Regions from separate parts of the Bradyrhizobium sp. USDA 4341 genome, predicted to be linked through region 2. Evidence: predicted binding sites of a transcription regulator. Region 2 holds the regulator's gene; each other region holds the start of a gene.
The links. Region 2 encodes PhoB, which activates phosphate uptake and scavenging genes when phosphate is short. Its sites were predicted from a motif close to TGTCATNNANCTGTCAT; they were not measured.
Positions count from the first base shown of each region.

Region 1 (7,328 bases), 3.8 Mb from region 2:
GCTTTCCCACCATCGGCATGAATACCTTCGCGCAGGTCTGGAGCGCGATCCTGCCGCTGCGCTGGTACATGGCGGTGTTGATGGGACAGGCGGCGCGCGGATTGCCGGCCTCGGAATCGGCAATTCCCTTCGCGGCGCTCGCGGGCCTCACGCTGCTGTTTGCCGCGCTCGCCTTGCTGCGCATGGCGAGCCTGACGCGCCGGGGCTGGTTTACGACGGCGCGGCCCGAGGAGCCGCCAGCGAGCGAGCCGGCGCCATCGGGCGTCGGCGGCGCCTTCGCGGCGGAGTGGCGGCGCGTGCTCGGAACGCGCAGCGCCTTCAGCCTGCTGTTCCTCGCGCCGCTGGTCTACGGCATTTATTATCCGCAGCCTTATCTGAACCAGATCCTCCGCAAGCTGCCGATCGCAGTGGTCGACAATGATCTCAGCGATCTCTCACGCCAGGTCGTCGAGACGCTCGATGCCAGCGGCACATTGAGCGTGACGGTGCGCGCCCGCACCCTCGCGGAGGCAAGCACCGCGATCGACCGCGGCTATGCATTTGCCGCTGTGCAGATACCGCCCGGCACCGAACGCGACGTGCTCAAGGGCCTCACCGCGCACATCCCGGTTTACGCCGACGCCACCTACCTGTTCATCTTCCGGTCGACCGCAGGCGCCGTCGCCACCGCGATCGGCACGCTGACATCCGAACTGGTGTCGCGGGGCGCTCGCGCCGACGGAAGTCTGGTCAAGGCGAAGCTCGCGAGCCTCAGCCCGGCCAACGTCCTGCTGCAACCGATCTTCAACCCGGTCGGCGGCTATGCGAGCTACATCGTCCCGGCGGCGTTCATCCTGATCCTGCAACAGACGCTGTTGATCGGCGCGGCGATGCTGACCGGCACGGCGCTGGCGAACTCCCGCAACACGGTCGCAGGCGTGTTCGGGCGCGGCGTGGCCCATCTGACCATCTACCTGCCGGCGCTCGCGCTCTATCTGATCGTGCTGCCGCGGATCTATGGTTTCTCGACGCTCGGGCATCTGCCGCAGATCTTCGCGCTGGCGACCGTCTTCCTGCTGGCGACGAGCTTCATGGGACAAGCGATCGGCGCCTGGTTCACGCGGCCGGAAAACGCCACCATCCTGCTGCTGGCGACCAGCCTGCCGCAGTTCTTCACCGCCGGCTTCGCATGGCCGCGCGAGGCCATCCCCCCTGCGGCCACGGCACTCGGCCGGCTGTTTCCGGCCGACTCGGCGATTGACGGCCTCGTGCGCATCAACCAGCTCGGCGCCAGCATCTGGGAGGTCTCGCATGACTGGCTCAGGTTGTGGTGCCTGGCCCTGGGCTATTTCGTGCTCGCCGTGATCTCCGCGCTGGTGTTCAAGAGAGGACCGCAACATGCCCAACGCTAGGCGCGCAGCCATTGTCGCGATCCCGCTTGTGCTCGTCGCGGGTGCGCTGATCTACGCCGAGAGCCGCGCAACGCCGGCGCCCGCAATCGTCGGCGTGGTCCGCTCCACCGAGGTCAGGATCGAGCCGGAAGTGAACGGCCAGCTGCTGTCGATCGCAGTCGAGAAAGGCGCGCAGGTGCACGCGGGCGACGTCCTCGCCAAACTCTCCGCGGTCGAGTTGACCGCACAGGCGGACCAGGCGCGGGCCGCGCAGGCCGCCGCGGTGGCGAGCCGCGACAACGTCTATGCCGGCGTACGCCGTGAGCAGATCGACTCGCTGAAAGCTGCGATCTCCAAGGCCAATTCACGGCTCGACTATGTGGAGACCCAGCTCAAGCGGATCACCACGCTGGCGAGCCAGAGCTTTGAAACCCAGCAGGCGCTCGACCAGGCCGAGAACGACGTTGCCGCCGCGCGCGCCGGCGTGGCGGCGGCCCAGGCGAATTACGATGCCGCCATGGCGGGGCCGACCAAGGAGGAGCGCGCCATCGCCGACGCACAGGTGCAGGCGGCCGCGGCCGCCGTCGCGGTGCTCGAGCGCCGTCTCGACAAGATGGTGCTGCGCGCGCCGGTCGACGGCGTGGTCAGCGTGATCGCCGCGGAAGTGGGCGAGAACGTTCGTGCGGGTCAGCCGATCCTGATGATCGCGGCGGCCGGCAAGCAATGGCTGTCGTTCAATGTGCGCGAGGACCATCTCGACGGTCTTGCGATGGGCAAGACCGTGAGCGTGATACCGAACGGTTCCGGCGCCGCCACCAAGGCTGCCATCACCGAGTTGCGGCCGCTCGGGGTGTTCGCCACCTGGCAGGCCGAGCGCGTGATCGGCGATCACGACCGAAACACGCTGCGCCTGCGTCTCGACCCCGCAGGCGCCGCGGAAGGCCTCGAACCCGGCATGAGCGTCCGGATCGCACGTTGACGCGCACAATGCCTGGCAGCGAACCGCAATGAGGTGCGTGCTGTCGCCCTCCGGCGCGTCGCGGAAGCTTGTGTGGGCCCGTCTCGCCGAATAGTCATCGGACTGTCAGAAGATTGCGACAAGAAGACAACGGCGTCGGCCCTGTTCGGCTCGGCCTTTATGGCATCGCCCCGATGCCACGCAAAAGATGGAGATTTGGCCGTGAGGCAGATTCGTTCGCGACGGAAGATGCATGTTGGCGCGATGCTGCTCGGTGCGGCGGCTTTGGCGGTCTTCCTGCCGTCGATGGCTTCAGCGCAAACCGCCTCGGCGCCGGCCGGCGCCAAGCCGTTCCTGACCGTCGACGGAAAGCAGCCGCTCGTGATCGGGCATCGTGGCGTGCCGGGCCTGGTGCCCGAGGAGACCGAGGCATCGTATGAGCTGGCCGCCGACCTCGGCACGGACGCGCTCGAAGAGGACCTGCATCTGACCAAGGATTGCGTGCTGGTGGCACGCCACAATCCATGGCTGGGCGACAACACCAACGTCGCCGAAGTGGCAAAGACCAATGCGGAAGTCGCGAAACGCAAGCGCACCGCGCCGGGCGTTGCCGTCAAGGTGAAATGGGCGCAAACGCCGACCAGCGGGCCGGCCGAATATCCCACCGACCTCATCGATCCGGCCGATCCCAAATCGGTGCTGAAGGCGCTGATCGTCGACGGCGACGATCACACCAATGATTGGTCGATCACCGATTTCACCATGGACGAGCTGAAGAGCTGGATCGCCGGCACCACCTATGATGCGGCCAACGAAAGGCCAAAACTCTTCAACGGCAAGTTTCCGATCATCAGTTTCCAGGACATCATCGACATCGCCAAGGCCAAGAGCAAGGTGACGGGACGTCCGATCGCGGTCTATCCGGAAACCAAGAATCCGACCTGGAACAATGCCCAGGCGATCGCCAATGGCTGCGGCGCGCCCGGCAGCCACCCGCTCGAGGATGCCCTGATCAAGATCATCAGGGATAACGGCCTCAACGCGAAGGACGCGCCGATCATCGTTCAGAGCTTTGAGCCCGGCAGCCTGAAATATATGCGCAGCCACGGACTGGAGACGCGGCAGGTTCAGCTGATCGACGGCAACGGCGTCGACTTCAAGACCGGCAAGGTGCTGCTCAACAACATCGCCAATTCCCGTCCGTACGACTGGACGGTCGCGGGTGACGGCCGCACCTTCGATGCGATGCTGAGGCCCGAGGGCCTCGCGGAGATCAAGACCTATGCCGACGGCATCGGTCCGTGGAAGGCCTATATCGTCCCCTACAAGATCTCACCGTGGAAGGACGCCAACGCCGACGGCACGCCCTACAAGGGATCGACGGCGGACGCCTCGACGCAGGACGCCACCAGCGTCATTGCCGACGCGCACAAGCTCGGCCTGTTCGTGCATGTCTTCACGTTCCGCAACGAGAAGAAATATCTGGCTGCCGACTATCGCGGCGACCCGGGCCTGGAATATCTGAAGTTCTTCCGCCTCGGCGTGGATGGGGTGTTCACCGATTTCACTCACACCGGCGTTGCCGCCCGCGCGGCCTATCTGCGTGAACTCGGCTGGTGACGCAGGCAACACAACCAGACTTCACGTACAGACACAAAAACGCGGCCCGGGAGTACCGGGCGCGTTCGTCTTTCACAGGCTGCGATCCGTGTTACTCGGTCGCGTACTTGAACTCGGGCATCGCCTTCAGCTCGTCCTTGGTCGCGCTGAACACCGCGTGATCCGGATACCAGGGATTCGGCTTCGACGCCGCCGCCGCGGGCGCCGCGCCGGTGGTGGTCGTCGACTTGGTCGTGCTGCCGGTGTTTGAGGCGCCGGTATAAGCGACCGGCTCGTTGACGAACTTCACCTTGTCGAGCGGCACTGCGACCAGATGCTCGCCGACGCCAAGGAAGCCGCCGACGCCGATCACGACAGCCTTGATGGCACCGTCCTTGTCCATCAGGAGATCGTTGATCGAGCCGACGCTCTCGTTCTTGTCGTTGTACACGCTGAGGCCGACGACCTTGGACGCGCGCCAGTCGCCATGATACGAGGTCGCCGACGTGGTCGACGTTGTTGTCGACGCCGCAGGTGACATCTTGTCGCCCTTGTCGGTGGGTGTCTGTGCAATCGCGATGGTTGCAAGCAAGGCGGAGCCGGCCACGCCGGCAACGATGGATTTGATCAACATCATGCGCTCTCCTCAGTTCGCAAAATCGATGCTGGGAAAACCCGTGATATGCGGGACCGTTCCTAATGAGCCTGCGCTCAAAAGTCGCCCCGATGCTTGGGAACGCCGTGCTGGGAACGCGATCGAAGCGATGCGGCAAGCCCGAGGGTTGCGCACTTTCAGACGCATGGAACGCGCTGCGGTCCTTGACGAAAGCGATCGTGATCTCTCAAGTAGGCTGCGGTTGAGCCTCACGACTGCGCCGGACGCGCAGTCCCTGATGTGACGATGTTTGGCTCACTAAGTCGTCCCGGCGAACCGCGCTTGCCCAAAATCACTCGCGCGCGCATGTCGCAGCGCGCCCGGCGCCACGAAAGCCGATCGAGCGCCGTGCCGCGCGCTCAGAAGCCGCCCCAATAGGGCGGCACGCCGTAGAAGCGATGCAGCTCGACTTCCTGCGAGCGGTCGCCCCAATCGAAATCCTTGTCGGCGCGGAACGACGGCGCGCGCTTCAATTCGTCGTCCTCGATGTCGAGCTCATAAGCTTCGAACTTCGTGTTGTAGTGCAGCCGGGCCCACGGCAGCGGAAGCAGGTTGGTTCCGATACCGAGAAAACCACCGAAGCTCAGCACCGCGTACGACACCTTGCCCGAGATCTTGTCGATCATCAGCCGCTCGATATGGCCGATCATGTCGCCATTGGCGCGGCGCACCGCCGTGCCCTCGACGCGGTCGCTTGCAATGAGCTGATGCGGCCTTGTCCCGACCTCGACAGCCATCTCACCCTCCTGGCCTGAAAGAGAAATAACGCGTCTCCTGGGGAACGGGTTCCGGCCCTGGTTATGACAGCCGCCCTTCCCCTTTTTTGATCGCCATGGCGCCGCGGCACCGACGTGCCGCATCCGGAGACTTCCGCACGTATTTCAAAGCATTAGGATTGATGACAGAACGATAACTTTTCTCCACAGCGCCGACCTGTTAACTCGTTATGCCGGGCAAGATTCCAGAAATGCACTGAAACAAAATTCCTGAGCCGCTTCCCCCGAATCACGGACAAAAGAGTCGGTATGACCCAGGCTGCGCCCAATATCCTCGTCGTCGAGGACGACCGCGAAACGCGGTCTCTCATCGCCAAATATCTCCGCACCAATTCCTGCCATGTCACGACCGCCTCCGACGGCCGCGAGATGGCCAAGGCCATGACCGACCATCGCGTGGATCTCCTGGTGCTCGACGTCATGCTGCCGGGCGAGGACGGCCTCAGCCTGTGCCGCAAGGTGCGCGCGGAGTCGCAAACGCCGATCATCATGCTGACCGCGCGCGGCGAGGACGTCGACCGCATCCTCGGCCTCGAGATGGGCGCCGACGATTACCTGGCCAAGCCCTTCAATCCGCGCGAACTGCTGGCGCGCATCAACGCGGTGCTGCGCCGGCAGGCCGCCGCGCGCAACGCCAGCGCGATCGAGGGCGCGACCACGCTGACCTTCCTCGGCTGGCGCATCGACATTCGCCTGCGCGAGCTGCGCAACCCCGAAGGCGCGCGCGTCGCCATGACCAGCGCCGAGTTCGACCTGCTGCGCACCTTCTGCGAACGGCCCGGCCGCGTGCTGTCGCGCGACAGCCTGCTCGACCTGACGCAAGGCCGCAGCGCCGGCTCGTTCGAGCGTTCGATCGACGTCTTGGTCAGCCGTATCCGACGCAAGATCGAGCCCGATCCGCAGGAAGCCACCATGATCAAGACGGTGCGGTCCGGCGGCTATGTGTTCACTCCGAGGGTGGAGGCGGTTGCCGCCACGAGCAACTGACCATGAAGCTGCTGCGCGTGCTGAGTCTGCGGGGGATCGGCGCCCAGATGGCGGCGCTGGTCGTCGTCTCGATCGTCACGCTGCACCTGATCATCACCGCCACCTTCCTGATCCATCGCCCGGACCGACCGGAGCCGTCCGATCGCTGGCACACCCAGCTCGCTGCCGCCGCGCAACTGCTCGGGCATGCGCCGGCATCGGAGCGGCCGCGGCTCCAGGCCGACGTCATCAGAGCCTTCCCGCAGCTTGCGATCGCTGACTTCACGTCCGATACCAGCGCCCTCACCGAGACCGACCCGCCGAGCCTGCACGCGCTGCGCCGGCTCGGCGCCGGCTATCACGTCTACTCACTGCCGCGCGAGGCGGGCAGCACGCCACGTGACGGCGAGATCCGCCGCGTCGCGATCCGTCTGCCCGACGGCACCATGTTCGCCGCGAACCTGATGCCGGACCAGCACATGCGGCCGTTCTGGGGCGGGCCGTGGATGATGACGGTGCTGTTCGCCGTCATCAGCGTCACCCTGCTCGGCCTGTGGGCGGCATGGGCGCTGACGGCCCCGCTATCATCCTTCGTCAAGGCCGCCGAGACCTTCAGCCTGAACGGCGCTGCCGCGCCGCTGCCCGAACGCGGCCCCGAGGAGATCCGCTCGCTGGCCAAGGCGCTGAACCGGATGCGCGAGCGCATCACGGCATTGATCGACGACCGCACCAAGATGCTGGCTGCGATCAGCCACGACCTGCGCACGCCGATCACGCGGATGCGGCTGCGCGCCGAATTCATCGAGGACGAGACCCATCGCCACCGCATGCTGCGCGACCTCGACCAGATGCGCTCGATGCTGGAATCGGTGCTGTCGTTCCTGCGCAACGACCGCAAGCTCGAGGAGATGACGCTGGTCGACATCGCGAGCACGCTGCACCTCGTCACCGACCAGTTCGCCGACATGGGACACAAGGTCAGCTACGAGGGTCCGCAGCATGCG
Region 1 is NZ_JBSSGO010000002.1:2,491,004-2,498,331, forward strand. Features, by position in the region: gene ACVIGB_RS17850 (ABC transporter permease) at 1-1,391, shown strand, start outside; gene ACVIGB_RS17855 (HlyD family secretion protein) at 1,378-2,349, shown strand; gene ACVIGB_RS17860 (glycerophosphodiester phosphodiesterase family protein) at 2,551-3,948, shown strand; gene ACVIGB_RS17865 (PRC-barrel domain-containing protein) at 4,040-4,561, opposite strand; gene ACVIGB_RS17870 (PRC-barrel domain-containing protein) at 4,942-5,319, opposite strand; gene ACVIGB_RS17875 (response regulator) at 5,608-6,345, shown strand; gene ACVIGB_RS17880 (ATP-binding protein) at 6,348-7,328, shown strand, end outside.
Region 1: a site for PhoB is predicted at 2,442-2,458, ahead of ACVIGB_RS17860 (glycerophosphodiester phosphodiesterase family protein). Genes of this name have one in related genera too.

Region 2 (7,328 bases):
CCGCCGGCGCGCCAGTGCAGCTTGCCGCCTTCGCCGCCGCGCATCTCCTCGCCGACTGCGAGCCGCACCCGCGTCGGAATCTGCTCCGAGCGCAGGAAATATTCATGGGCCGCCTCTTCCAGGCCGCCGCCGTCGAGCGCGACCAGGCCCTGGTAGCGGCTGGTGTTCGCGCCCTGATCGATGGTCATCGCAAGGTGGCCCTTGCCGAGCAGCTCACCCGAGCTCTGCCCGTCCTTGAGGCGCGCCACATCGTAGCGCGCATAGGCACGCAGCCGGTCGGGCGCCTGGAAATCGACGATCAGGAGCGAGACCGGACCGTCGGTCCGGGTCTGCAGGATGAAGCGGCCCTCGAACTTGACGGAGGAGCCGAGCAGCGTGGTGAGCACGATGGCCTCACCGAGCAGCTTGCCGACCGCGGGCGGATAATCGTGCTTGTGCAGGATCTCGTCGAGCGCGGGGCCGAGCCGGGTCAGCCGGCCGCGCAAGTCCAGCGCGCCGACCTCGAAGGCCAGCACGGCATCGTCGACAGGAACCGCCGAGGGCGCGCGAATGGGCGTCTCGGCCTGGATTTTGATGTCGGGGGATTGTGAAACCATGGCGCTCTATCTGGGGTCTCGGACCATGAAATAAAGGGGTTCAGCATACCGGGAATCGACGTCGTCCCTGCGAAAGCAGGGACCCATAACCACAGGATTTTGTCGCGGCACAAGGCGTCTGCCCATGTGCCTTTTTCTCAGGCCGCGGCGTCTGGGTCCTTGCTCCAGTGCGCAATTGCGCACAAGGCAGGGACGACGGCATTGATGTCGTCGACTACGCGACCGTGTCGAAACACCAGGCCAGGATGCCCTTCTGCGCGTGCAGGCGGTTTTCCGCCTCGTCGAACACCACGGATTGCGGGCCGTCGATCACCTCGTCGGTGACCTCCTCGCCGCGATGCGCGGGCAGGCAGTGCATGAACAGCGCGTCCGGCTTGGCGAGCGACATCAGCTTGGCATTGACCTGATAGGGCTTCAGCACGTTGTGGCGGTGCTCGCCCTCCTTGTCGCCCATCGACACCCAGGTGTCGGTGACGACGCAGTCGGCGCCGCGCACGGCGGCTTCCGGATCGGTGCCGAGCATGATCGGCGCACCGGTGGCCTTGATCCAGTCCCGCATCGGCTTCTTCGGCGAGAGCTCGGGCGGCGTGGCGATGTTGAGATTGAACTTGAAGCGCTCGGCGGCGTGCGCCCAGGAGGCCAGCACGTTGTTGTCGTCGCCGGTCCAGGCCACCGTCTTGCCCTCGATCGAGCCGCGGTTTTCCTCATAGGTCATGAGGTCGGCCATCACCTGGCAGGGATGCGAACGCCGGGTCAGGCCGTTGATGACGGGCACGGTGGCGTGAGCGGCGAGCTCGAGCAGCGCGTCATGGTTGAGGATGCGGATCATGATCGCGTCGACATAGCGTGACAGCACGCGCGCGGTGTCGGCGATGGTCTCGCCGCGGCCGAGCTGCATCTCGGCGCCGGTCAGCATGATGGATTCACCGCCGAGCTGGCGCATGCCGACGTCGAACGACACCCTTGTGCGGGTCGACGGGCGTTCGAAGATCATCGCCAGCGTCTTGCCTTCGAGCGGCTTCCTGCCCTTCTCATGCGCCTTCAGCTTCGCCTTCATGGCGGCTCCGGCTTCGAGCATGTTGCGCAACTCGGCGAGCGGCAGCTCGTTGATATCGAGGAAGTGACGGACCGGCTTGCTCATTATCCAGCCGCCTTCTTCGGCTGCGGCGCCGATAGCACAGAGCAGGCGCGCTCGAGCGCAGTGATCGACTGGTCGATCTCGGCCTCGGTCACGATCAGGGGCGCCAGGAACCGCACCACATTGTCGCCGGCGCCGACGGTGAGCAGCTTCTCGTTGCGCAGCGCGGCGATCAGATCGCCCGACGGCACCACCGCCTTGACGCCGATCAACAGGCCCTCGCCGCGCACTTCCGACAGCACGCCGGGATAGCGGTCGACCACGGAAGCGAGCTTCTGCTTGAGCAGCAGCGACATCTTCTGCACGTGCTCGAAGAAGCCGGGCTTGAGCATGACGTCGAGCACGGCATTGGCGGCGGCGACCGCGAGCGGATTGCCGCCGAAGGTCGAGCCGTGCGAGCCCGGCGCCATGCCGGCCGCAGCCTGCGCGGTCGCCAGCACCGCGCCGATCGGGAATCCGCCGCCGAGCGCTTTCGCCAGCGACATCACGTCCGGCGTGACGCCGGTGCGCCTGTAGGCGAACAGCTCGCCGGTGCGGCCCATGCCGGTCTGCACCTCGTCGAAGGCGAGCAGCAGGCCATGCTCGTCACACAGCGCGCGCAGCGCCTTGAAGAACGCCTGCGGCGCCGAACGCACGCCGCCCTCGCCCTGCACCGGCTCGATCAGGATGCCGGCGGTGTGCGGGCCGATCGCCTTCTTCACCGCCTCGATGTCGCCGTGCGGCACCTGGTCGAAGCCGTCCATCGGCGGGCCGAAGCCCTCGAGGTATTTCGCCGAGCCGGTCGCAGCCAGCGTGCCCAGCGTGCGGCCATGGAAGGCGCCTTCGAAGGTGATGATCCGGTAGCGTTCGGGATGGCCCTTGGAGAAGTGGTGGTGGCGGACCAGCTTGATCACGCCCTCCATCGCTTCCGCGCCGGAATTGCAGAAGAACACGAAGTCGGCAAAGCTCTGCTCGCACAGCCGCGCGGCAAGCACCTCGCCGTCCGGGCTCTTGAACAGGTTCGACATGTGCCAGAGCTTGGTCGCCTGCTCCTGCAGCGCCTTGACCAGATGCGGGTGCGCATGCCCGAGCGCGTTCACCGCGACGCCCGAGGTGAAATCGAGATAGCGGTCGCCATTGGTTGCGATCAGCCAGGCGCCCTCGCCGCGCTCGAAGCCGAGATCGACCCGGGCGAAGACGGGGAGCAGATGCGACGAGGCGTTGGTCATGGCGTTCACTGCCGGTTTGAAGCCGTCAATCGCCGCGCGCCTTGACGCCTACGCAGCAACCGCCAGCTTCGGAAAACAAAACGGCCGCCTTTGCGGGCGGCACGTGCGGGTCATTCTATGCGGCGGCCGGTAAGTGTCAATCGCCAGGAGCCGGCCTTTGCCGGCCTTCCTGCAATGCGAAACCGGCGCAATCCGGAGCATTCCCGTGCGGTGGAAAAGCCTCATAGCAATGCTTAACTTTGTGGGAACATGTGGACGCACGGCCGCGGACTCTTGCGCCAGAGTCACGCCATATTGTAGCGTTTGGCCTGTCGGGTACGACATCTCGTGCGGCAGTACTGGACCCTCTAAGTAGCCTTCGTGTCTCGTGTAAACGTTCGGGCGCAACACCGTGCCCGGCGAGGGCTAAGGGATTCTGGCCGCAGGGATATTTGTCCAGATTGGCTCGCAGCGCCGCTCCGATGACTGGCCGGCGCCATGCGAAAGGAAGAATGCGATGACTGTATTGACCTGGTCCGACGATCGCGTCGAGCAGCTGAAGAAGCTCTGGGAATCCGGCCTCTCGGCCAGCCAGATCGCGGCGGAACTTGGCAATGTGACGCGAAACGCCGTGATCGGCAAAGTGCATCGGCTCGGCCTCTCCGGCCGCGCCAAGGCCCCCTCAACGGCCGCGCCGCGGCAGCGCAAGGCCCGCCCAGCCCAGCACATGATGCGGGTGGCGCGCCCGGTCTCGCGCGGCAACACCGCGCTTGCGCACGCCTTCGAGGTCGAGATGGAGCCCGATCCGATCTCCTTCGACAACGTGGTGCCGATGAGCCAGCGGCTGTCGCTGCTCGAACTCAACGAGGCCACCTGCCACTGGCCGGTCGGAGATCCCTCGAGCCCGGAATTCTTCTTCTGCGGCGGCAAGGCGCTCGCCGGCCTGCCCTATTGCGCGCATCACTCACGCGTCGCCTACCAGCCCGCCAACGATCGCCGCCGGCCGTCGGCGAAGCCACAGATCAAGTAGCACTCGGGAAACCAGCCTGGACTGCAAAAACAAATCCCCGCGAAAGCGGGGATTTTTTTGTGTGATCGTAGCCCGGATGGAGCGAAGCGAAATCCGGGGCGGTGCTTGAAGCGGAGAACGCACTACAAACCGGCGTCGTCCCGGCGAAACCCGGGACCCATAACCACGAATGGGTGTTGTTAGAAAGTCGTCTGGCCGCTTGCCCATTGCGACGGCCGCGGCGTATGGGTCCCGGCTCCCGTGCGCAATTGCGCACTAGGCCGGGACGACGGCGTGTTGCGGCCTATGACTACTGCACGGCCTTACGGCTGTGGCTCGGCCTTCGCGAAGCGGTCGTCGAGCGCATAGCCGGCGCCGCGCACGGTGCGGATCGGATCCTGCTCGCGGCCCGGATTGAGCAGCTTGCGCAGGCGGCCGATATGCACGTCGACGGTCCGCTCATCGATATAGATGTCGCGGCCCCAGACGCTGTCGAGCAGTTGCTCGCGGCTGAACACGCGGCCGGGATGCTCGAGGAAGAATTCGAGCAGCCGATACTCGGTCGGACCGAGATCGATCGGACGTCCCGAGCGCGCCACGCGGCGCTTCTCGCGGTCGAGCTCGATGTCGCCATAGGTCAGCACGGTCGCAAGCCGCTCCGGGCTCGCGCGGCGCAGCAGGCCCTTCACCCGTGCCAGCAATTCGGGCACCGAGAACGGCTTGACGATGTAGTCGTCGGCGCCGGTGGCAAGCCCGCGCACGCGCTCGCTCTCCTCGCCGCGCGCGGTCAGCATGATGATCGGAAGCTGCTTGGTCTCGGGCCGCGCCCGCAGGCGCCGGCACAGCTCGATGCCGGACAGGCCCGGCAGCATCCAGTCCAGTACCACGAGGTCGGGAACGCGCTCCTTCAGGCGGGTGTCGGCATCGTCGCCGCGCCCGACCGTTTCGACATCGTAGCCTTCCGCATCGAGGTTGTAGCGCAACAGTGTCGTCAGCGCTTCCTCGTCTTCGACTACCAGAATGCGTGCGCTCATCGGTTTAAGTTCTCTCTCTGTGATGATCCGTTGCCCAGACGCAAACCGAAACGCTTACTTTCCTGAGCATAATCCCCGCGGAAGCGACTTGTCGTGAAGACAATCCGGCTCCGCGCCTGCGGATCATGTCCTAGGTACCCGGCACCGTGGTGGCAAAGTTGGTCATGTCGCCCTTCGGGCGCTTGTCGGTGATCTGCTGGCCCTCGATCATATAGAACACGGTCTCGGCGATATTGGTGGCATGATCGCCGATCCGCTCGATGTTCTTGGCGCAGAACATCAGATGGATGCAGAACGAGATGTTGCGCGGATCCTCCATCATGTAGGTCAGCAGCTCGCGGAACAGCGAGGTGCAGATCGCATCGACCTCCTCGTCGCCCTTCCAGACGTTCATCGCCGCCGGCAGATCGTGCGCGGCATAGGCGTCGAGCACCGACTTGACCTGCGACAGCACGAGGTCGGTCATGTGCTCAAGGCCGCGGATCAGCTTTAGCGGCTGGAAATCGCTTTCCAGCGCCGCGACGCGCTTGCCCATGTTCTTGGCGAGGTCGCCGATCCGCTCGAGGTCGGTGGCCACGCGCATCGCGCTGACGATTTCGCGCAGGTCAATCGCCATCGGCTGGCGGCGGGCGATCGTCAGCACCGCGCGCTCTTCGATGACGCGCTGCAGATTGTCGATCTCGATGTCGGCGGCGACCACGCGCTTGCCGAGCGCGACGTCGCGACGGATCAGCGCGTCGACCGACTCGGTGATCATCCGCTCGACGAGGCCGCCCATCTCGGCGACCAGGCGGGTCAACTCCTGCAGGTCGCTGTCGAATGCCTTGGCGGTATGTTCAGAAGCCATCGCTTGTCTCCCTCATGATCCCGGGGATCATGATTTGGTGTCCTCAGTTTCGCACGATCCGATCGAAAAACCGGTGCCCACTTTTGCGGATCATGCGCTAGCCGAACCGGCCGGTGATGTAGTCCTGGGTGCGTCGATCGCTCGGCGAGGTGAATATCTTGTTGGTGTCGTCGAACTCGATCAGCTCACCGAGATACATGAAGGCGGTCTTGTCGGAGACGCGCGCCGCCTGCTGCATGTTGTGGGTGACGATCGCGATCGTATAGTCCTCGGAGAGTTCCTGGATCAGCTCCTCGACCTTGGCGGTCGAGATCGGATCGAGCGCCGAGCACGGCTCGTCGAACAGGATCACCTCGGGCCGCACCGCCACGGTGCGCGCGATGCACAGGCGCTGCTGCTGGCCGCCGGAGAGCGACAGGCCGGAGGCGTTCAGCTTATCCTTGACCTCGTTCCACAGCGCGCCGCCGCGCAGCGCCTTCTCGACCCGGTCGTCCATCTCGGACTTCGAGATCTTCTCGTAGAGGCGGATGCCGAAGGCGATGTTCTCGTAGATCGTCATCGGGAACGGCGTCGGCTTCTGGAACACCATGCCGACCCGCGCGCGGAGCAGATTGAGGTCGAGCTTGGGATCGAGAATGTTGGTCTGGTCCAGCATCAGCTGGCCGACCGCGCGCTGGCCCGGATAGAGATCATACATCCGGTTGAAGATGCGCAGCAGGGTCGACTTGCCGCAGCCCGACGGGCCGATGAACGCCGTGACGCGGTTGGTGCCGAGCGTCAGGTTGATGTTCTTCAGCGCGTGGTGCTCGCCGTAATAGAAGTTGAGGTTGCGCACCGTGACTTTCGGCGGCGCTTCCGGCAGCGGCACCTGGGGAACGTGGCTCGCGACGGTCGTGGAGACGGAAAGCTCGGTCATTTTGCGGCCCTTTCGGCACCAAGGATGCGCGCGCCGATATTCAGCGCGAGCACAGTGAAGGTGATGAGCAGCGCACCGCTCCACGCCAGCTCTTTCCAGTAGGCGTAGGGGCTCTGCACGAAGTTGTTGATGGTCACCGGCAGGTTGGCCATCGTCTTGGTCAGGTCCAGGCTGAAGAACTGGTTCGACAGCGCGGTGAACAGCAGCGGCGCGGTCTCGCCGGCGACACGGGCGGTCGCCAGCAGCACGCCGGTGATCAGACCCGACCGCGCAGCACGATAAGCGATCCGCTTGATCACCAGCGAACGCGGCAGGCCGAGCGCGGAGGCCGCCTCGCGCAGCGGATTGGGCACCAGCAGCAGCATGTCCTCGGTGGTGCGCAGCACGACCGGGATCACGATCACGGCGAGCGCGAGACTGCCTGCGATCGCCGAGAAGCCGCGCATCGGCACCACCACCGCGCCATAGATGAACAGGCCGATGATGATCGAAGGTGCGCTGAGCAGGATGTCGTTGATGAAGCGGATCACCGAGGTGAGCTTGTCGTGCTTGCCGTACTCGGCGAGGTAGGTGCCGGCGAACAGGCCGAGCGGCGCGCCGA
Region 2 is NZ_JBSSGO010000002.1:6,313,899-6,321,226, reverse strand. Features, by position in the region: gene ACVIGB_RS35970 (Hsp33 family molecular chaperone) at 1-596, opposite strand, end outside; gene argF (ornithine carbamoyltransferase) at 811-1,737, opposite strand; gene ACVIGB_RS35960 (aspartate aminotransferase family protein) at 1,737-2,942, opposite strand; gene ACVIGB_RS35955 (GcrA family cell cycle regulator) at 3,439-3,951, shown strand; gene phoB (phosphate regulon transcriptional regulator PhoB) at 4,254-4,964, opposite strand; gene phoU (phosphate signaling complex protein PhoU) at 5,095-5,811, opposite strand; gene pstB (phosphate ABC transporter ATP-binding protein PstB) at 5,909-6,727, opposite strand; gene pstA (phosphate ABC transporter permease PstA) at 6,724-7,328, opposite strand, start outside.

Region 3 (7,328 bases), 760 kb from region 2:
AACGTCTCGCCGCTCGCGATCGGCGCCGCTGTTGGCGTCGGCGTGGTGGCCGGTGCGATCATCGGCGGGACCATCGCCGACCTGCACAACCAGCGGCAGGAGGTCGTCGAAGGCGGCCGCACCATCTACACCGAGCCGGACCGCATCATCATCCGCGATCCGGGCGGTCAGGCCTATGTGCGCGGCGACGACGTCTATCGCTTCCGCTACGGCGCGCGCGACATTCGCACCGAGACGATCGGCGGCGAGACCCGCACCATCGTGGTTCGTCCCGACGGCAGCGAGATCATCACCGTGGTCGGTCCTGATGGCCAGATGCTGCGCCGGATCCGCAGGGATCCCGGTGGCCGCGAGCTCGTCATCATCGACAACAGCTATCGCGATCCGGGCGCGGTCGGCGGCTTCTATGTCGACCTGCCTCCGCCGGTGGTCCGCATCCCCTATGATCGCTACATCGTCGAGTCCGACAGCGCGGCGCCGGACGTGATCTACGACACCATGGAGGCACCGCCAGTGGATCGGATCGCGCGACGCTATTCGCTCGACGAAATCCGCTACAGCCCGAACGTCCGCATGCTGATGCCGTCGATCGACGTCAACAGCATCAACTTCGACTCAGGGTCCTGGCAGATCCCGCCGGATCAGGCGGCGAAGCTGCAGGCGATCGCCGACGGCCTCAACCGGGCCATCCAGCGCAATCCGCGCGAGGTGTTCCTGATCGAAGGCCACACGGATGCGACCGGCAACGACACCGACAATCTGTCGCTGTCCGACCGCCGTGCGCAGTCCGCCGCCGAGCTGCTGACGCAGCAATTCGGCGTGCCGGCCGAGAACCTGACCTCGCAGGGTTACGGCTCGCAATACCTGAAGGAGCAGACCGACGGACCGAGCCGCATCAACCGGCGCGTCACCGTCCGCCGCATCACCCCGCTGCTCAACGGCGGCACCGCCTCTGCCGCGCCACCGCGCTGAGCCGGCGCGACATCACGATACGAAAATGGCCGGGAGCGATCCCGGCCATTTTTGTTTCTTCTCCTTCCCCCTGAAAGGGGGAAGGTCGAGATGGGGTCAGTCGCAGGTGACGGTGTCTGCGGAGAGAGCCGATCCCCACCCGCTTTGCTCTCGCGACCAAAGCGACCTCCCCTTTTCAAGGGGAGGTTGGAGAAGCGTCGCCGCTTACACCAATCCTCCAACAGCGAGCTTCGCGCGTCTTGCCCCAGCGAGTGGGAGAGGTGCAGCGAGTATGCCGCTCGGCGAGCCTCATCGTTTCCTATTTCCCCGCCCCGAGCCCCAGCGCGTCGACCATCACGCGAAACACCTCGGTGTTGTCCATCGATCCGTGCACGCGCTCGCTGCCCGGCCCGGTCGCGGTGAGGATGACGTCCTCGCCGGAATGCACGCTGGCGCCGATCATCGCCGGCAGATTTCCGAAGCGCAGCACGACGCCGGGAACGTCCTTGTATTTGTCGTTGGCCTTGAACGTGTCGGGCTGATCCCCCTTCACGGTCGGCTCGTTCGGATCGTCGAGCTTCGGGCGGAACGTCTCGTAATGGTCCGGCAGGCTGGCCGAGAAGATCGCGAGCCGCCGGCTGACATCGACGCGTGACGGATAGCCCCCGGCATCGGGCGCCGGGTAATTCGGGAAGCCGGCCTTCTCGTAGACGCCGACGCGCTCGCGCAGCGGCACGTTGGGTGTCGCGGCCATGTCGTCATTGATGGTGCCGACCAGGCTGTTCGGATGGTTGTGGTCGGCCACGACGAGGATCAGCGTGTCGTCGTTGCGCGCTTTGGCCCAGTCCTTTGCCAGCCGCACCGCGTTGTCGAGCATGATGGTGTCGTAGACCGCACGCTCCATGTCGAGCAGATGGGCGTATTTGTCGATCAGGCCGGACTCGACCATCAGGAAGAAGCCGGCATCGTGCTTCGACAGAACCGTGAGCGCAGCCTGAACCTGCTCGGTCAGGTCGGGCTGCTCGGGAAATTTCTTGACGCCGCCCCCCTTGAGGAACCTGCGGTCCAGCGCGCCGTCCATGTTGCCGGTCGCGAACAGGCCAAGCAATTGCCGCGTCTCCGGCCTGGCGGCGAGCGCGTTCAACTCGCCTGCAGTGGTCGCGACCGGATAGCCGGCGGCGCGGAAGCGCGCGAGATAGTCGATGTCGTCCTTGCGTTTCGATTCCGCGGCCGATTGCGGCAGGAAGTTCGCGGATCCCCCGCCCATCAGCACGTCGGGCTTCGCATCGAAATATTGCGCGACGATCGCATCATAGGCGGCGCGCCGGCGGGTATGTGCAATCATCGCAGCGGGCGTCGCGTCCTCGATTTCGGTGTTGGTGACGATGCCGACCGCGAGCCCGGCCCGGCGCTTGGCAAGACTCGCGATCGTCTCGACCCTGGGGTCGTCGAGCGGATCGGGCGTACGATCGGCATAGACGCCGAGCGCATTGACCGCGGCCTTGTGGCCGGCGGCGTAGGCGCTCGCGGCATTCGCCGAGTCGGTGATGATCGAATCCGAGCCTGCGGTCGCCACCAGCGCCATATGCGGCATGTCGTCGATGGCGAGCTTGCCGCGGCTCTTGCCTTCGGCGATTCCCTTGGAGAGGATCCGCGCGGCGACGCGATGCGCCGGCGACATCCCGTCGCCGATGAACAGGATCACGTTCTTCGCCTTGCGCGGCCCGGTGTCATAGACGGTCCAGGTTACCGTGCGGCTCTGCGTACCGTCGTTGACTTCGACGGCAACCGTACCGGGCCTGGCGAGCGAGACGTCGCGCAACAACAACGCCGACTGATCCTTGCCGGCCTCGCGCGCGGTAAACGTGCCGCTCTGACCGAACACCGCGGCATAGTCCGCGCCGTTCAGCGTCACCTTCAGCCGGGCTTGGTCGGCCAGGCCGGGCAGTTCGACCTTGAAGTCGAATTTGGCGCCGACAAGTATCTCGGCGCGATCGATCGGATAGATGGTCTGCGCGAGCGCCGGCGCTGCCGACAGCGCCAGCGTGACGGCCACGCCGGCCAATGACTTGATCATGATCGATGCTCCGCCCCTTGCGCATCATGCGCGCCGGGGCGGAGGCTAGTGGCGGCGGATGACGCCGCAATGAGGCGGCGCCGGGACGTTTTGCCGCAAGGGCGGGCGCTAAGAGCGCCATGACGCTCCTTCGGACCGTCATCCCGCTTTCTTTGTTTTGAGCATGATCTTTTCGGAAAACCGCTACGCACTTTTCCGGATCATGCTCGAGTGTCAGCGCGCCATCTGCTGCGGATCGTAGAAGAAGCGCTCCTCGACCAGCTCCTCGCCGCGCCAGGTCTGCCAGGCGACCTCCTCCATGCTGCGGACCTTGCCGTCCTTGCCGGTGAATTCGAACCGCCAGCAGATCGCCGAATGATCGCCGTCGAGCAGCAGCGGTCCGAGCCGCGTGGTCTTCACGCCGGAGACTGCCGCCAGCACCGCCGCTTCGCGCGCCGCCAGCGCCTCGCGGCCGACGCGCCATTCGCCGTCGTTTTCCTGGGTGCGGGCATCGACCGAATAGAAGTTCCTGATTGCGCCGACATGATCGTTGGATTCGACCGTGTCGGCGAAGGCTTGCAACGTCTTGAGCGAGGGCATCGGGCAATCTCCATTTACCGACTTACGGTCGGTATTTATCGACTGATAGTCGGTAAGTCAACTGGCGCCGATCCGGAACCTGGGCTAGACATTCGCTATGGCAACCCAGGCCGAACGGCGCGAGAAGACCAGAGCCGCCATCGTCAAGGCTGCGCGGCGCATTTTTGGCGAGCGCGGCTTTGCGGCGGCGACGATGGACGACATCGCTGCCGGGGCGCGCGTCGCCAAGGGCGCGGTCTATCATCACTTCGCGACCAAGGAGGCGGTGTTCGAGGCGGTGTTCGACCAGGTCTCGATGGATCTCGTCGCCGACCTCGACCGCATCTCGCGCGCCGAGAACGATCCGCTCGCGGCGATGGCGGCCGGAACACTGGGCTATTTCGCGGCGTGCTCAAAAGGCCCGACCGGCCAGATCATTCTGCGCGATGGTCCGGCCGTGCTCGGCTGGGAACGCTGGCGCGAGATCGACGCCAAGCATTTCGGCGGCAAGTTTCCGCGCGCGCTGACGGCGGCGATGGATGCCGGCGTGATCGCCAAGCAGCCGGTCGAGCCCCTCGCGCGGCTGCTGCTCGGCGCGGTGACGGAGGCGGCGGTCGCGGTCTCCGCGGGCCCCGACATCGGCAAGACCGGCATCGATTACGCGCGCGCGTTTCGTTCGCTGCTCGATGCGCTCAGGCTGAAGCACTAACCACATCGACGAGGAATTGACGGTCGTAGCTGCACTTGGAGCGAGCTACATCCAAATGGCCTGGTAGACCGCTCCTCTAATGCGCTCAATAGTTGCATCGCCAACGTATTCTATTTGATCTAGGGCCTGATCCTCGGTAGTCGCAAGTTGGCCGATCGTCGTGATGCCGGCTGCGGTCAACCGTTCGATCAGATTGTGCGTGAGTCCGTAAGGATAAGCAGGCGATTTGCGCAGAACAGAGACAGGCTTGTCTAAAATTGCAAGGCCGTGCTCAACCGGAAGTGCAGGCAACTGTATGCTGTGAAACGCCTGCCCAGAGATATGAAACTCGGCTGGCTCAGGAAGGCCTCCAATCCACTGATCAATCATCTCAAACGTGAGTCGTTTTGAGGGGATGCTGTCCAGAAGGTTACAAAGATTGATCGCGAATATCCGTACTTAGAACTCTTATGGCTCTACTCGCAAACGAATCAATTGAAAGAGAGAGTTGGTCCAATGCAGACTTCGCAATCCCTGCTGAAGCAGGCTCGCCACACAGTAATAGTCCAATGTCCGACATATGATGAATCAACCCAAAATTAGGCAGAACACACCATATACGAGAGACGTCTATCACCACAACCCAAGCTGCTTCTTGGGCTGGTTATAAGTTTGGAGCGCGTTGAGACGAAACCGACGGCGCGAACGTCTGAGTCCTATCGCTCTTTATAAGGGAGACCGGATCAGCAATCTTAGACCAAGCGTTCGCCCTCGCGAGACCCCCGCGAATAAGAGTCGCCTTGCCTACCGCAAGCATTGTGGGCGGCATGATAGGAAATTAAGTGCCACCGCCTCAATCCTTGTCGTTCTCGAGCCGGAAGATCTGCGAGCCTTCGCCGCTCGAGAGCAGGCCGGTCTTGTTGTACAGGCCGAGCTTGGCGCGGGTGTCTGATATGTCCAAGTTGCGCATCGTCAGCTGGCCGATGCGGTCGGCCGGCGAGAAGGCGGCGTCCTCGACCTTCTCCATGCTGAGCCGCTCCGGCGCATAGGTCAGGTTCGGGCTCTCGGTGTTCAGGATCGAGTAGTCGTTGCCGCGGCGCAGCTCGAGCGTCACCTCGCCGGTGACGGCGCGCGCCACCCAGCGCTGCGCGGTCTCGCGCAGCATCAGGGCCTGCGAGTCGAACCAGCGGCCCTGATACAGCAAGCGGCCGAGCCGCATGCCGCTGATGCGGTACTGCTCGATGGTATCCTCGTTGTGGATGCCGGTGACCAGACGCTCATAGGCGATGTGCAGCAGCGCCATGCCGGGCGCCTCGTAGATGCCGCGGCTCTTGGCCTCGATGATGCGGTTCTCGATCTGGTCGCTCATGCCGAGGCCATGGCGGCCGCCGATCGCATTGGCTTGGAGGAACAGCGCGACCGGATCGGCGAACGTCTTGCCGTTCAGCGCGACCGGCTGGCCTTCCTCGAAGCGCACCACGACCTTCTCAGCCTTGACGTCGCAATCGGCACGCCAGAACGGCACGCCCATGATCGGATTGACGATGGTGATGCCGCTCGCAAGGCTCTCGAGATCCTTGGCCTCATGGGTGGCGCCGAGCAAATTGCTGTCGGTCGAATAGGCCTTCTCCGCGCTCATCTTGTAGGCAAAGCCCTGCGCGGTCATGAACGCCGACATTTCGGCGCGGCCGCCGAGCTCGTCGATGAACTGCTGGTCGAGCCACGGCTTGTAGATGCGCAGGCTCGGATTGGTCAGCAGGCCGTAGCGGTAGAAGCGCTCGATGTCGTTGCCCTTGTAGGTCGAGCCGTCGCCCCAGATGTTGACTCCGTCCTCCTGCATCGCCGCGACCAGCATCGTGCCGGTCACCGCGCGTCCGAGCGGCGTGGTGTTGAAATAGGTGATGCCGCCGGTCGAGATGTGGAACGCGCCGGACTGGATCGCGGCGATGCCCTCATGGACCAGCTGGGTGCGGCAATCGACCAGGCGGGCCTTCTCGGCGCCGAAATCCATCGCCTTGCGCGGGATCGCGTCGTAGTCGGCCTCGTCGGGCTGGCCGAGATTGGCGGTGTAGGCAAAGACCTTGGCGCCCTTCAGCTTCATCCAGAGCAGCGCCGCTGACGTGTCGAGCCCGCCGGAGAACGCGATGCCGACTTTCTCGCCGGTGGGCAGGCTTTTCAGAATCGTGCTCATGGGACGGTCCAATCGGTCGAAGTCAGGATGATACGGTGGGCGAATATCAAATTTCCGGAGCCTGGGCACGCCTTTAATCAGGCTTCCGGCTGGCTCGGCTCCGCCCGGCCGCCGCCCCGGCGCCAGCGCTGCATCAGCCGGTAGCCCGGCATTGCCAGCCGCGTCAGCGTGGCATCGACCTGGGCATCGGTCAGCCGGGTCGCGGCCCAGCGATAGATCAGCGCATAGAACAGCCAGACAGTGAAGAACGACACCAGACCGGCGATCGCCACATCGGTGAAGAAGTGCCCGCCAAAGGCCATGCGAAGCCCGCTGGTGACGATGCCGAACACAGTCGCCCCGGCAAAGGCCAGCGGCCGCCAGGCGGGCGGTGTCAGCGCCGCCGGCGCATAGGTCCAGAACGCGGTGGCGCCCTCGCCGGAGAAGAACGAGCAGTTGCGCGGGCAGCCGCCGCGCGGGTCCCACCACGGCTTGAAAGGCAAATCGCCGCCGAACTGCGTCACGAACACCGGCCGCGGCCGGCCCCAATAGTTCTTGAAGGTGAGGTTGGTGAGGACGCCGGCCGAGAGCAGCATCGTGGTGAGCAGAAACACCGCGGCGCGGCCGGACATCAGCATGGGCCGATCCGGCCGGATGAATTTCCAGACGATGGTCACGATCGCCGGCAGCACCAGCGCCCAGGCGACCCACATCGCCGCGTCGCGCGCGAACGACGCGAGCGCGTCGAGCTTCAGCGGGAAGGTTTTCTGCGCGGCATCGTAGAACATGGCCGCGAGCTTCAGGTCGAGCTCGGGATAGATCCCGAACAGGATGCCGATGATGAGCGCGAGCGCCAGCGCGATAAAAAGTCCAGTCCGGTTCAT
Region 3 is NZ_JBSSGO010000002.1:5,550,123-5,557,450, reverse strand. Features, by position in the region: gene ACVIGB_RS32450 (OmpA family protein) at 1-972, shown strand, start outside; gene ACVIGB_RS32445 (alkaline phosphatase) at 1,271-3,028, opposite strand; gene ACVIGB_RS32440 (nuclear transport factor 2 family protein) at 3,242-3,607, opposite strand; gene ACVIGB_RS32435 (TetR/AcrR family transcriptional regulator) at 3,705-4,295, shown strand; gene ACVIGB_RS32430 (hypothetical protein) at 4,341-4,664, opposite strand; gene argG (argininosuccinate synthase) at 5,128-6,465, opposite strand; gene ACVIGB_RS32420 (phosphatase PAP2 family protein) at 6,543-7,328, opposite strand.
Region 3: a site for PhoB is predicted at 3,165-3,181, ahead of ACVIGB_RS32445 (alkaline phosphatase). Genes of this name have one in related genera too.

Region 4 (7,328 bases), 460 kb from region 2:
AAGGGCGAGGCCCGTCCGGTCAGCGAGTGGCGCGCCGCGTTCTCGGCGGTCGGGGACGAAGTCGCGACCGCCGACACCGCGATCCGCGACGCCGCGCGCAAGCAGCGCGACATCGACCGCGACATCGCGCGCCTCGAGGCCGATCGCGCCGCCAAGCCGCCGAGCAAGCTCGAGGTGCGGATCGAGCTTGCCTCCGCGGCCGCGACCCGCGCGACATTGCGCGTGACCTATGCGGTGCGCAACGCCCGTTGGATGCCGATCTACGACGCCCGTCTCGACACCGGCGCCAAGGATCGCAAGCCGGCGATCGAACTGGTGCGCCGCGCCGAGATCACCCAGTCGACCGGCGAGGACTGGTCGAACGTTGCGCTCGTCGTCTCCACCGTGCACGTCGCCCGCGGCGGCAATGCGCCCGACCTCAATTCGTTGCTCGTGCAGTATCCGCAGCCGCCGCGGCCGCTGGCGCTACCGTCGGCAAGCATGCGATCGCGCGAGGCTCTGGCGCCTGCACCGCAGGCCGACATGGTCCAAGGGCTCATCAGCAAGCGTGCCGACGAGCGGGAGGCGGTTGCCGAAATCGGCGCTTTCCAGGCCACCTTCAAGATCCCCGGCCGCGTCAACGTCGCCGCCAACGAGGGCGCCAAGAGCCTGCGCATCTCGACGGCGACGATCACCCCCGATCTCGCGGTCCGCTCAGTCCCGGTGATTGATCCGACCGCGTTCCTGGAGGCGAGCTTCGTGCAGGCCGACGAGGCGCCGCTGTTGCCGGGGCAAGTCTCGATCTATCGCGACGGCATCTTTGTCGGCCGCAGCCGGATGGCCACCGCCGCCAAGGACGAGACCGTGCGGCTCGGCTTCGGCGCCGACGATAAGGTCAAGATCGAGCGCACGGTAGTGAAGCGCAATGAAGGCTCCGCCGGCCTGATCGTGACCACGTCGAAGACCGACGAGCGCGCGTTCAAGACCACGGTGCGCAACGGCCACGACTTCCCGATCAAGGTCGCGATCCAGGATCAGCTCCCGGTCAGCGAGAACGACGATATCGTGGTCGAGATGCTGCCGTCGTCGACGCCTGCGACGACAACCAATCTGCGCGACAAGCGCGGCGTGCTGGAATGGGCGTTCGAGGCCAAGGCGGGCGAAGTCCGTGACATCAATTTCGCCTGGCGGATGCGCTGGCCCAAGGACAAGGGCGTCGTGATGGTGCCGGCCGGCTGATCTGCGTCAACTGCCGATGACATCCCTCCCGATCTCGGGCATCACTTTGCCAACGGCAAAAAAGCCTGCGATCGGGAGGATCCATGAGCTACCAGCACATCATCGTCGATGATCCGCGTCCGCGCGTCCGCCGCATCACGCTGAACCGGCCCGAGAAGCGCAATGCGCTGAACAACCGCCTGCGCGGCGAGATTTTCGAGGTGCTGGAACAGGCCGACCGCGATCCCGACATTTCGATCTCGATCCTGCGCGGCGCGGGTCCGTGCTTCTCGGCGGGCTATGATCTCTCCGCCGACAACCGCGTCGACCAGCCCTATCATTCGGCGTGCGGCCCCGGCCAGTGGTCGCGCCATGTCGTCGAGGGCTGGTTCTCGATCTGGGATCTTGCCAAGCCGGTGATCGCGCAAGTGCACGGCTATTGCCTCGCCGGCGGAACCGAGCTCGCGACCGCCTGCGACGTGGTCTATGTCGCCGACGATGCCCAGATCGGCTATCCGCCGGTGCGGCTGATGAGCCCGCCCGACATGCAGTATCATCCCTGGCTGGTCGGCATGCGCCGCGCCATGGAATTGATGCTGACCGGCGATGCGATGTCCGGCCGCGAGGCCGCCGAGTGGGGCTATGCGACCCGCTCGTTCCCGCTCGCCGAGCTGGAGGCGAAGACGCTGGATTTCGCCGAGCGCGCGGCGAAGGTGCCGGTCGAGCTGCAGCAGCTCAACAAGCGCAGCGTGCATCGCGCGATGGAAATCATGGGTGCCCGCGCCGCGATACGCGCCGGCACCGAAATCCAGGCGCTGGCCTTCACCACCGAGGCGAGCAAGGCCTACATGGCCGGCTTCCGCCGCGACGGCGCCAGCGTGAAGACCCAGCTCGATCAGCGCGACGCGACGTTCGGGGATTATCGGACCAAGAAGGAGTGACGGCTTGATGGCGAACGCGGGCTAGAAGCCCGCATCCTCCTCCAACCATTGCTGATTGTCCCAGCGCGCGCGGCGGCCGACGGCATATTCGCGAACATCGTCCATGAAGCGCACTTTGCTGGCGAGTGCTCCAATGAAAGCCACGATCGCCGCGATCCAGGGCCACAGATGCATCAGCAGCGAGGCGGGTATCTGATTGGCGAATCCCGCCTGCAGCGCGCCAGTTACCAGATAGGCCAACACGCCCCACGCAACGGCCAAAATCGTCGCCACGGCCTCATAGCTGTTTTGATGAAATCTCACCAAGCGTCGCATCAAGCATAGGTAAGCAAAGTAGACGATCACGCCGAGAATCAAAGCGATGAGCCAGGGCGGAAGCCCCCAACTCTGGTCCCAGCTCAGATACGCAACGAAGCCCGCGGCGATCAACGCCTCGATGTAGGTCAGGCTGGATTTTTCTCGCATGATTTGCCCCGAAGCGATTCAAGTATCGGCCGAGGCTATCATCTTCTAGCGCATTGCTAGAAGGGCAATTGTCGAACAACCCTTCTGATCGGAGGATGACGGGGACTGTTTCCGCAAATTCACTGTCATGCCCCGCCTTGAGCGGGGCATCCAGTACGCCGCGGCTTATCCGCTGCATTCGGACGCCTCTGGAATACTGGGTCGCCCGGTCGAGCCGGGCGACGACCCCGTTGTGGGTGGCGAGAGCAATCGCCTCATTTCGCCTTCAGGAAGTCGCCGACTTCGAGCAGCACGAACTCGTCGTCATCGGCTTTGTTCGGGTCGCGGCTCGAGGAGAACGGTAGATTGTTGTCGTTGCCGACGATGATGTGGGTCTCGTCGACCCGGTCGACGTTCTCGATGGTGAAGAACGGGAAGGTGTAGACACCGTCGTTGAGCGGCTTGCGGGCCTTCTTGTTCGGATCGCGGATCTTCATCAGGTCGATATAGGCGATCTTGCGCACCGGCTTGCCGACATTGGTGTCGGACAGCTCGATCTTGTAGACCCGCTTGAACTTGGCGAGGTCAGGGAAGCAGTTCGCGCCGCGCTGGCCCTGCGGGCAGGCCTTGTCGGCGGTGCCTTCGCCATTGTCGCGCTCGATCACGAGGCCCTGGGTCGGATCAATCATGTTGAAGTCGCCGATCGCATTGCCGTTCTGCTCGAACACATATTGCCAATAGCGACCGGTGAACTTCTCCGCCGCGACGTCGAATTCGAGGATGCGCGAGGCTTCCTTGCCGTCGACCTTCTCCCAATCCTTCTTGTCGGCATCCCACAGCGGCCCTTCGAGCAGGCCGTAGAGGAACTTGCCGTCCTTGGAGGAGGCAAAGCCCTCATAGCCCTTGGAGCGGCGCAGGTTGACGTTGGTGTAGGTGGCGCCAGGCGCGCCGGGTGACTGCACGGCCCAGTGATCCGGCGAGCGCACCGGCTTGCCGTCGGCGACCGTCTCGAACACGGCCAGGATCTTGCCGGTCTTGTCGGCCTTGAGGATGTAGGGTCCGAACTCGTCGCCGATCCAGAAGGTGTCGTTGATGATCTGGAAGCCCTCGGTATCGAAGTCGGCGCCGGTGAGGTAGCGCTTGGCGGTGTCCTCATGCACGATGCGGAACGGCACCTTCTTGTCGGGATCGTGCAGGAACACGGTCTCCTGACGCTCGATCTTGCCGTTCGCCCAGTCCATCTTGTAGCGGTTCAGGTACAGCATCGAGTCCGCCGAGTTGTAGCGCGCGCCCATGCCGTTGTCGGTGATCACCCAGAACGCGCCGTCCGGCATCGCCTTGATGCCGGAATGACCCTGCAGCGGCTGGCCCTTGAACGGCAGCGACACGCCGGTCGGCCGCTCGTAGGATTTTCCCATCACGGTGCCGATGGCGTCGACCCGCTTGCCGGTGGTGTACTTGCCCGATGTCTTCAAATCCGCCGGCGCATCGGCGGGGGCGTCGATGAAGCTCTCCGCCGGCATCACGGCGTGTCCTGCCAGCGTCGCCGGGAATTCGCCCTCGCTCTGCGCGAACGCCGATGTGGCGAGCAGGATCGAGGCGACGGAACAGAGCAGTGACAGGCGCATGGTTGATCTCCCAAAGGATAAACGATGCGACGTTCTCCGAGCCGCCTGTTACAGCCGGCTGACAGTTTTGTGAACCGCGGATGTTGCGACGGGATAAGCCTTGCGGCGTTACGTCGCCTTGCCCGCCGGCCGCATCGTCTGCGGCAGCAGGAAGGGCACGCCGCTCGCGGTATAGTCGATCGTGGCGTCGACCTCGAAGATCTGCCTCAGCGTGTCGGCCCGCATTGCGGCGGCGCGGTCGCCGTCGACGGCAAGCCGGCCGCGATGCAGCAGCAGGATGCGGTCGGCGAACCGCATCGCGAGGTTGAGATCATGCAGGATCGCGATCACGGCGGTGCCGCGCGCGGCGCGCCGCCTTGCCGTTTCGACCAGGTCGATTTGATGCCGCAAATCGAGGCTCGAGGTCGGCTCGTCCAGCAGCAACAGTCCCGGCCCATGTAGCGCCTCGCCGCAGGCAAGTTGCACCAGCACGCGGGCGAAATGCGCGCGCTGCTGCTCGCCGCCGGACAGCGTCGTCAATTGCCTGAAGCGGAAATGCGCGAGGCCAACCTCGTCCAGCGCCGCGGCGACCAGTGCACGCGTCACCGCGCGCGGACTCTCGCCGGCGCCCATGCTGACGATTTCCTCGACCGTGAACGGGAAGGTGACGTTGACGTGCTGCGACAGCACCGCGCGGTGCTGCGCCAGCGCGCGCGGACCATAGGCGTTGAGGTCGCGCTGCCTGAGCCGGATCGTTCCGCGCGAGCGACGGAGATCGCCCGACAGCATCCGCAGCAAGGTCGATTTGCCGGCGCCGTTGGGACCGACGATCGCGACCATCTCACCGGCGCCAATCTGCAGCGAGACCGCATCGACCAGCGCGGCGCCGCCGACCGTCATCGATACCGACTGCGCCTCCAGCAGCGCGCTCATAGCGACACCAGGGAGCGCTGGCGCAGCAGCATGGCGAGGAAGAACGGCGCGCCGATTGCAGCGGTCAGGATGCCGATCGGCATTTCAGCGGGGGCCACGATGGTGCGCGCCACGGTGTCGGCGCCGACCAGCAGGATGGCGCCGAGCAGCGCGGACGCCGGCAACAGCAGGCGATGCCCGGGTCCGATCACCAGCCGCAGCAGATGCGGCACCACGATGCCGACGAAACCGACCACGCCGCAGACCGAAACCGCGACCCCGGTCATCGCCGACACCAGCACGATCGAAATCCGCTTCAGCCGTTCGACATCGACGCCGCTGTGGAACGCCTCGGCCTCGCCGAGCACCAGCACGTCGAGCCCGCGCGCGATCCAGAGGCAGGCAATCAGGGCCGCGGCCAGCACCGGCGCCAGCGCCGTGAGCTTGGTCCAGGTCGCGCCGCTCAGCGAACCCAGCATCCAGAAGGTGATGTCGCGCAGCTGGCGGTCGTCGGCGACGAAGACCAGCAGCCCGATGCCGGCATTGGCGATCGCGGCAATTGCAAGGCCGGCGAGCAGGAAGATCGCAATCGAGGTCCGGCCGCCGCGGCTCGCAATGCCATAAAGCATGATGGTCGTGATCAGCGAGCCGGCGAAGGCCGCGATCGGCAGCAGCTGATGCTGCACGAAGCGCAGGCTCTCGCCGAGATGGCTGTCGGTGAACACGATCGCCGCCGCCGCGGCAAACGCGCCGCCGGAGGAGACGCCGACCAGCGCCGGGTCGGCGAGGGGGTTGCGGAACAAGCCCTGCATGATTGTGCCTGAGACGGCAAGGAGCCCGCCGACCATCGCGGCCGCGGCGATCCGCGGGATCCGGATCGACCACACCACGAGCTGGTCGCGCGCGAGCAGCGGATTGGCCACGCCGTCGGCCCATAGCCCGAGCGCGGCGGGAAGTCGCGCCAATGGAATGCCGGCGGCCCCGACCGTCAGGGCGACCAGCGCGCTTGCTGCGAGCGCCGCAAGCAGGCAGAGCAAAGTGAGTGTCGCCGCCGGCCGCAGCGACATGCCGGCGCGCCGTTGCTTCGCACGCGCGGGGCGTTCGGCCAGCACGCTCATTGCCGGCAGTTCGCGGTCAACGCCGCCGGCTTGAAGGTGGCGGCCTCCGGCGCCAGCGCCGGATAGAGCTTGACCGAGAGGTCGCGTGCCGCGGCCGCGGTGCGCGGCCCGAAGCCGAGCAGGTAAAGCCCCTCCATCGAGATGAAGGCCTTGTTGGCCGCAACCGGCGTCAGTGCGAAAGCCGGATGCGCGAACACGGCCTCCGACGTCAGCGAGTCCTTGCCGCGATCGATCGACAGCACGACATCCGGCTTCGCTGCCACGATGGCTTCGTCGTTGACCGGCTTGTAGCCGTCGTAACCGTCGATCGCGTTGACGCCGCCGGCGAGCTGGATGATCTCGTCCGCGGCGGTCTTGTGGCCGGCGGCCAACGCCCGGCCGTTCAAGAGCGACATCACGAACATCACGCGCATCGGCTTCGTGACCTTGGCGCGCAACGTGCGCAATTGTGCGAGGTCGCTTTCCACCGCCGTGGCCAGGCAGGCGGCGCGCGGATCGGCGCCCATGGCATGGCCCACAAGTTTGATCTTCTCCACCAGCCCGGTCTCCGAGAACGTCTCCGGCACCAGCACCAGCGGCACCTTGGCCGCCTCCAGCACGTCCATGGTCTCCTTTGGCCCGGAGCCCTGCACCGCAAGCACCAGCGACGGGTGCAGGCCAAGCACGCCCTCCGGCGACAGCTGGCGCATGTAACCGACGTCGGGCTTCTCCCGCAGCGCGGACGGCGGGTAGAGACTGGTGGCATCGACGCCGGCGATGCTGTCCTCGAAGCCGAGCGCATAAAGAATCTCGGTGATCGCGCCGCCGATCGAGACGATCCGCGTGGGATCATCGATCACGACGTCGCGGTCGCGTGCGTCGTGCACGGTGATGCCCTCGGCGATCGCTGCGCCGATCGGCAGCAGACAGGAGAGCGCGAGCAGAGCGAGCGTGCGACAAATTGTCATCGGGGCCGTCACTTGGTCAGGATCAGCTTGTTCTGCGAGGTCAACCGCAAGCGGTAACGCTCTTCGCCATGCACGATGATGATCTCGCGCTCAGCCGAGAACAGGTCGCGGCTGTCGAGGCGATTCCCGTGCATGATGAGCGTTTTGGCCGCGTCAGACGCT
Region 4 is NZ_JBSSGO010000002.1:6,774,139-6,781,466, forward strand. Features, by position in the region: gene ACVIGB_RS38030 (mucoidy inhibitor MuiA family protein) at 1-1,218, shown strand, start outside; gene ACVIGB_RS38035 (enoyl-CoA hydratase-related protein) at 1,302-2,138, shown strand; gene ACVIGB_RS38040 (hypothetical protein) at 2,160-2,603, opposite strand; gene ACVIGB_RS38045 (esterase-like activity of phytase family protein) at 2,858-4,210, opposite strand; gene ACVIGB_RS38050 (heme ABC transporter ATP-binding protein) at 4,319-5,122, opposite strand; gene ACVIGB_RS38055 (FecCD family ABC transporter permease) at 5,119-6,219, opposite strand; gene ACVIGB_RS38060 (heme/hemin ABC transporter substrate-binding protein) at 6,216-7,166, opposite strand; gene hemP (hemin uptake protein HemP) at 7,175-7,328, opposite strand, start outside.
Region 4: a site for PhoB is predicted at 4,258-4,274, ahead of ACVIGB_RS38045 (esterase-like activity of phytase family protein). Genes of this name have one in related genera too.